Regions from separate parts of the Arthrobacter sp. UKPF54-2 genome, predicted to be linked through region 1. Evidence: predicted binding sites of a transcription regulator. Region 1 holds the regulator's gene; each other region holds the start of a gene.
What was found. Region 1 encodes LexA, which represses DNA repair genes until DNA is damaged. Its sites were predicted from a motif close to TCGAACANNTGTTCGA; they were not measured.

Region 1 (2,261 bases):
CCGCAGCGGCGCCTGCCCGGCGGCCACCGACCGCCGGCTCCGGCCGGATTCCTGGCCGTCGAAGATGCCGTGCGGGCCGAAGGCCTCGAAACCGGACCTCTCGAACGGGCCCTGGGCGGGAACGGAAACCAGCGAACCGGAATTAGCGCTTACTGCTGACATGAGCTGAGCCCTCCTGGACTTATCTGTGCCGCCCGGCGTACTCCACGTACCTGCCGCCAACCGGCCTAACAATCGAACGCGAACCTTGGAACGTAATCGTTGATCACCGTGTTCGAACACAGAACCGAACTCCGGACTGTTTCTCCGACGCACTGGTTCGAACACATATTCGAACTTAGTAGTTCCTGTTTTAGCACCTATGAACGAACATTGTCGAGACTCGCTAGAACAAATGTTTGAAAAACCGTGCAGGCTGGCCTACTTTTGAACCAGCAGGACAACCACTGGTGGCGATCAACAGCAGTTGATCAAGAGGGTCTGACATTTTTTTCAGGCCCGTCGGTCCCGGCAGCCACTGCGGCCGGGCGGAACGGAAAGGCGAGGCGAACATGGCAGCACAAGCCGCCGGCGGGAGGGCCGCCCAGCGGAACCCCCAGACCGGCCGGGCGCCGAAGGGCCTCACCGTCCGGCAGAAGAAGATCCTGGAGACCATCCAGCGGTCCGTGACGGACAACGGTTACCCGCCCTCGATGCGTGAAATCGGCGACACCGTCGGCCTCGCCAGCCTCTCCAGCGTCACCCACCAGCTCTCGCAGCTGGAAAAGCTCGGTTACCTGCGGCGGGACCCGAAACGGCCCCGCGCCATGGAAGTCCTGTTGCCGCTGACGCTCGACGAGGGCGCCGCCAAGGTGTCCGGTGTGGCGAAATCCACCGGCCTGCGGGCCGTCGGCGGCCTTGCCGTATCGGAGCTCGCCAGCGCTACCGACACCGCCATGGTGCCCTTTGTGGGCCGGATCGCCGCCGGCGGCCCCATCCTGGCCGACCAGGTGGTGGAGGACGTGATGCCGCTGCCGCGCCAGCTGGTGGGCCACGGCGAACTGTTTATGCTCCGGGTGGCCGGCGATTCGATGATCGATGCCGCCATCTGCGACGGCGACTGGGTGGTGGTTCGGCGCCAGAACGACGCCGTCAACGGCGACATCGTGGCCGCCCTGCTCGACGACGAGGCCACGGTCAAGACATTCCGCCAGCGCGACGGCCACACCTGGCTGCTTCCGCAGAACACCCAGTACGAGCCGATCCTGGGTGACCACGCCGTCATCATGGGCAAGGTCGTCTCCGTGCTGCGCTCCCTCTAGCACCGCGCCGGCGCGTCCGGCTGCCGACGCCGAAGGCCCCGTCCGAACGTTCCGGACGGGGCCTTCGGCGTTGCCTGAAAACCTAGGTGGCGGCCTGTGGGGCCGGCGTCTCCTTGGCCAGGCGCGCGAGGGCGGCCAGGGCCACCGCAGGGTCGGTGGTGGGCCAGAACGGCGGCAGCGCGGCCCGGAGGAACGCTCCGTACCGTTCGGTGGACAGCCTGGAGTCGAGGACGGCCACCACGCCCTTGTCCGACGTCGAGCGGATCAGCCGTCCGGCCCCCTGGGCGAGCCGGATGGCCGCGTGCGTCGCCGAGACGCTCATGAAGCCGTTGCCGCCGGACTGGGCCACGGCGCGGGAGCGCGCCGTCATCAGCGGATCATCCGGGCGCGGGAACGGGATCCGGTCGATCACCACCAGCCGGCAGGAGTTTCCGGGTACGTCGACGCCCTGCCAGAGCGACATGGTGCCAAAGAGGCAGGTGTCCGGCTCGTCCGCGAACTGCTTCACCAGCGCCGTCATGGTCGATTCGCCCTGGCAGAGGATGCTCAGGCCCAGCCGGGGCCGCATCGCCTCGGCGGCTTCCTCGGCGGCGCGCCGGGAGGAGAAGAGGCACAGGGCACCGCCGCCGGAGGCGCGGATCAGCTTTTCGAGCTCGTCGAGCGCTTCGGGCGACGTGCCGCGGCCGGGCTTGGGCAGGTGCTTGGCAACGTAGAGGATGCCCTGCTTGGGATATTCGAACGGGGACCCGACGTCGACGCCGGTCCAGCTGGGCGCGCCGGGGCCGACCAGGCCCAGGCCCCCGGCCGCCGGCTCGAAGGCCGAACCGATGGCCAGGGTGGCCGAGGTCAACACGACGGTGTGGTCGGCGAACAAGCCCTCGCGCAACCGCCCGGCGACGCTGAGCGGGGCGATGTTAATCAGCGCCGGTGCGGAGTCGTCGGGCTGTGAGTAGCCCTGTT
Region 2 (2,261 bases), 660 kb from region 1:
GACGACAAAGACGCCCAGGCCGACAGGGAACAGCTCGCCGCCGTGCGGGTGGCTGTCGACGAGGTAGACGAGCAGATCGTCGCACTGATCGGCCGGCGCGAACGGCTGATCCGGATCGCCGGGACGCTCAAGGCCGACAGCGCCGAGGTCCGTGCCCCGGGCCGGGTGGAGCGGGTACTCGAACACGTCAAAGCCACCGCGGAGCAGAAAGACATCGACCCGGAGATCGTCGAACAGACCTACCGGGCCATGATCGACGCCTTTATCCGGCTTGAGCTGGACGTGTACAAGGCCTCCAGCTAGGGCCGGTCTCGCCCGGTTATAGCGACTCTTCGACGGGCACGTTGGCCTGGAACTCCCGGCCGTCGCAATCGCTGAACGCCGTCATCAAGTGGCCCTTGGTCAGGCCCATCACCGTGCTGAGCGGAAAGTTCCCGGTGATGGTGTTGCCGGAGTGCTCCACACCCTTGAGATCGAAGTTCTCCTCCGTGCCGTCATGGCTGAAGCAGAAAAAGGACACAGCCTCGCCGTTCATGAACTCGATTTCCATCCGGCGCTGGTGGGAATGGTCAGGAGTGGCGGCCACGAGCCCGACCACGTAGGCCCCGGAACTCGGAATGTTCCCGTCTATATCGAACTTCGCCACCAAGGTTGAATCCTTGGCGGCGATGCTTACGTGCTTCAGGAGTGCGCTGTGGGAGCTCATGGCTCAATCCTGCTACCTGCGCCTGCGTCCGTCCACCCCCGATCTATGTTTTGTCCCCGGGGCGTCGTAGACTGGAAGTGTTCGAAGATATATTCGAATATCCACTTGATTGCCCGTAAGGGTTCTTGCGTGGAGCCAGCACTTTCCGGGAGGCGTTATGGGGATGTTCAGCGAGTCTGTCGACGTCGCCTGCACCCCGGACGGCCAACCCCGGTCCCTTGACTGGGCCGGCCGGCACTACGAGGTCTGCGCCGAACCGGTCCGCTGGTTCGAGCGGCGCCAGTGGTGGGCCGAGGAACAGCGCGCCCCGCTGGGCGGCGGGCCGGGCCTGGTGGACCATGAAATCTGGCGTGTCCAGCTCACCGATGCCGCCAATCCGGAGCGGACCCTCACCCTTGACCTGAGCCGGCATATAGGCAGCGGGCGCTGGCGGCTGCTGCGGATCCACGATGCCCTGCCACGGCTCCGGAAGCCCGAGTCGGCATGAGCTTCACCCATCTGCATGTCTCCACTGCGTTCAGCGCACATTATGGGGTCTCCTGGCCGGAGGAGCTGGCCGCGGCCGCCGCTGCGGACGGGGCCACGGCGCTCGCCTGCACGGACCGTGACGGACTGTACGGGACCGTCAAGCATCTGAAGGCCTGCATGGCCGCCGGCCTGGACCCGGTGGTCGGGGTGGACCTCGCGGTGTTTGACGACGACGGCGACCTCCGCACCCAGGTCGGGGGACGTGTGGTGGTCCTCGCGCACGGGCAGAACCACGGCGCAGGGTACCGGGCGCTGTGCCGGCTGGTCTCCGACGCCCATGCCCGCACCACGGGCAAGGCCGGCGGGGCGGTGCCCGTCGCCGTGACCCGGGCGGAACTCGCCTCGCGCAGCCTGGACCCGCAGACCCTCAAGCCGGTCCTGACCGTCCTGCTCGGCCCTGACTCCGACGTCGGCCGGTCCATGGGCGGGCGGCGCTACCTCCGGCCCCGCACCCTCTTCAAACGCTGGCTGGAGGCCATGCCCGCCGGCACCATCGCCGCCGAGGTTGTCTCACAGCTCAGCCCGCCCGGCGAACCGCTCAGCACCGCCCATGCCGTGCGGATGCTCAAGCTCGCTGCGGAACACGCGGTCCCCGCAGTGCTGAGCAACGCGGTGCGTTACTGCGCCGAGGACGGCGCCGCGACGGCGGACGTGCTCGACTCCGCCCGGACCCTGAAATCCCTGCCCGAACTCTCCGCCGCGCCGCAGCTGCAACCCAACGGGCAGGGCTGGCTGAAATCACCTGCCCAGATGTTGCGGCTCGGCCAGGAAATCATGCACTCTGCCGGGTACGGCGCCGCGGACCTGAAAAGCCTGCTGGCCCACACCGAGGCGCTCGCGGACCGGTGCCGGATGGACCCGGTCACGGACATGGGATGGAAGCAGCCCGTGGTTCCGGAAGCCTCGGTGATCGGGATTGCGGGGGACCCTTTGGTGGAACTCACCCAGCGCTGCGAGGCTGGAATCAACCGGCGCTTCCCGGGCATCGCCGGGAAGGCCGCCGAAAAGCTGCGCGCCCGGCTGGAGC
Region 3 (2,261 bases), 110 kb from region 1:
TGGTTGGCCGAGTTGAGGACGGCCGCCGGGTAGCTGAAGCCGAGGAACGTGCTGGGCACCAGCGGTGTCACGGTGGCCTGCGGCTGGCTCGAGGACGGGTTGATGGCGCCCGTGGTGGAGCCGGGGATCACCAGTTTGTTGCCCGGGTAGATGATGCTGCTCATGGTCAACTGGTTAGCGGACAGGACGTCGGAGAGCTTGACCCCGTGCCGGGCCGCAATGCCGGAGAGGGTGTCGCCGGCCTTGATGGTGTACGAACCCGAACTGGCCGGGGCCGGAGCGGGTGCCGCCGGGGCGGGCGCGGGTGCGGCCGGGGCGGGCGCCGGAGCAGGGGCGGGTGCAGGCGCGGAGGGCGCCGGGGTCCCGGCGCCGACCTTGATCTGCTGTCCGGGGTAGATCACGGAGCGCATGGTGAGGCCGTTCCAGCTGAAGACCTCGGAAAGCTGGACGCCGTGGCGCGCGGCGATGGCGCTGAGGGTGTCACCTGACTTCACCGTGTAGACCTTGCCGCCGGACGGTGCCGGGGCCGCGGGTGCAGGTGCGGCCGGAGCTGCCGGTGCCGTCGCGGAGCCGGTGAGCTTGATCTTCTGGCCCGGGTAGATCACGGTGTTGGCCTGCAGATTGTTCAGCTTGAGGATCGCGTAGGTGTCCAGGCCGAACTTGCCTGCGATCGCGCTGATCGTGTCGCCGCGGGCGATCGTGTACTCGGACGGCGCGGAGACCTGGGCAGGACGGAATGCCGCAGGAATCGCCACAGGGACGGAAGAGGCGGGAATCAGCCGGGAAGGCAGCGATGTGGCGGCCAGGCCCTGGGCCTTCATGGCCGCCGCAAGTGTCGCCGGAATCGCACGCGGGCGCGGTTCGGCCGCAGCGGGCTGGGCGATCGCCAAAGACGAGAGTACGACGGCGGGCAGTGCCGCCGTCGTCGCCGCAATCAGCGGGAGGCCTGGCCTCGTGTTGGGCTTCGGCGAACGTGACGTCGTCATGGGAAAATCCTCTTCTCAGCGGCGAACGCTGCAGGTCAGGCCGGTGTTACTGGTGTTACCAGTGTGACTAAAGATACTGCAGTTACAAATGTGATCTATGTGAATCTCTCATGAATTGCGAAATAGCACAAGAACTGTTTGACATTCCGCAAACACGGCTTTCTGGAGTGTCGCCGTGGACGTCGTGACGGCGGGGGAGACGGCGCCGTGGCGGGGCCCGGGGCGATTGTATTAAGGGGCCGGATTATTCGATCGTGGCTGACTAGGCGCAATCCGGTCCGGCATGGCAATCTTGATCCGTGAGTACTGTAGAAAGCCTTGTAGGCGAATGGCTGCCCCTGCCCGACGTAGCAAAGCTGCTGGACGTCTCCATCACCAAGGTTCATGCCTTGCTGGACGAGCGTGCCCTCGCGGCCGTGAGGATCGGCGACCGGCGGATTCGCTCCGTCCCGGCGGAGTTTATCCAGGACGGGCATGCCGTTGAGAGCCTGAAGGGCACGATTATTGTGCTCTCGGACGCCGGCTATTCGGACGAGGAACTCATCACCTGGCTCTTTACCCCGGACGATTCACTCCGCGGCCGGCCGATCGACGCCCTCCGCGAAGGACGCAAGACCGAAATCCGGCGCCGGGCCCAGACCATGGCCTGGTAACACCACTGCGGCTCGGGCCGTGCACGGCGCCTCGGCGTTGGGCACGGCCTTTTGCGTACCCGGCGGCACCCGGAGGCCGGCGCTAGGCGGTGCGGCTGACCGCGGCTTCGGCGAGCTTGCGGAGCGCCGTCTTGGGCAGTTCCTCCAGCGGCAGCAGTTCCAGGGCATCAAACGCTGCCCGGCCGAATTCCTCGATCAGGACCTCGGTGGCCTGGAGGGCCCCGCAGTCGACGATGATGCGGCGGATTTCCTCGACGTCGCCGGTGGTCAGGTCCGGGCTGCCGAGCTTGGCGTCGATATACGCCGACTCCGCCGGAGCGGCCTGGTCCAGGGCGAAAGCCACGAGCACCGTGCGCTTGCCTTCACGGAGGTCATCGCCGGCCGGCTTCCCGGTGGTGACCGGGTCGCCGAAGACCCCCAGCACGTCGTCGCGGAGCTGGAACGCCTCGCCCAGCGGGAGGGCAAAGGCCGAATAGCCGCGGAGCAGCTCATCCGGCGCCCCGGCCAGCGCCCCGCCGAGGGCCAGCGGGTGCTCCGTGGAGTACTTGGCCGATTTGAACCGGATGATGGACTGGGCGCGGCTTACAGCGCCGGCGCGGTCCCGGTGCGGACCGGCCACTTC

Region 2: a site for LexA is predicted at 788-803, ahead of E7Y32_RS12835 (DUF6504 family protein). Genes of this name have one in related genera too.
Region 3: a site for LexA is predicted at 1,113-1,128, ahead of E7Y32_RS15260 (LysM peptidoglycan-binding domain-containing protein). Genes of this name have one in related genera too.

What each region holds. Positions count from the first base shown of each region.
Region 1 covers NZ_CP040174.1:3,428,012-3,430,272, forward strand. The annotation lists gene E7Y32_RS15755 (LysM peptidoglycan-binding domain-containing protein) at 1-162, opposite strand, end outside; gene lexA (transcriptional repressor LexA) at 552-1,301, shown strand; gene E7Y32_RS15765 (ATP-dependent DNA helicase) at 1,384-2,261, opposite strand, start outside.
Region 2 covers NZ_CP040174.1:2,772,847-2,775,107, forward strand. The annotation lists gene E7Y32_RS12825 (chorismate mutase) at 1-303, shown strand, start outside; gene E7Y32_RS12830 (hypothetical protein) at 320-706, opposite strand; gene E7Y32_RS12835 (DUF6504 family protein) at 864-1,193, shown strand; gene E7Y32_RS12840 (DNA polymerase III subunit alpha) at 1,190-2,261, shown strand, end outside.
Region 3 covers NZ_CP040174.1:3,314,888-3,317,148, reverse strand. The annotation lists gene E7Y32_RS15260 (LysM peptidoglycan-binding domain-containing protein) at 1-986, opposite strand, end outside; gene E7Y32_RS15255 (Rv2175c family DNA-binding protein) at 1,286-1,639, shown strand; gene E7Y32_RS15250 (polyprenyl synthetase family protein) at 1,722-2,261, opposite strand, start outside.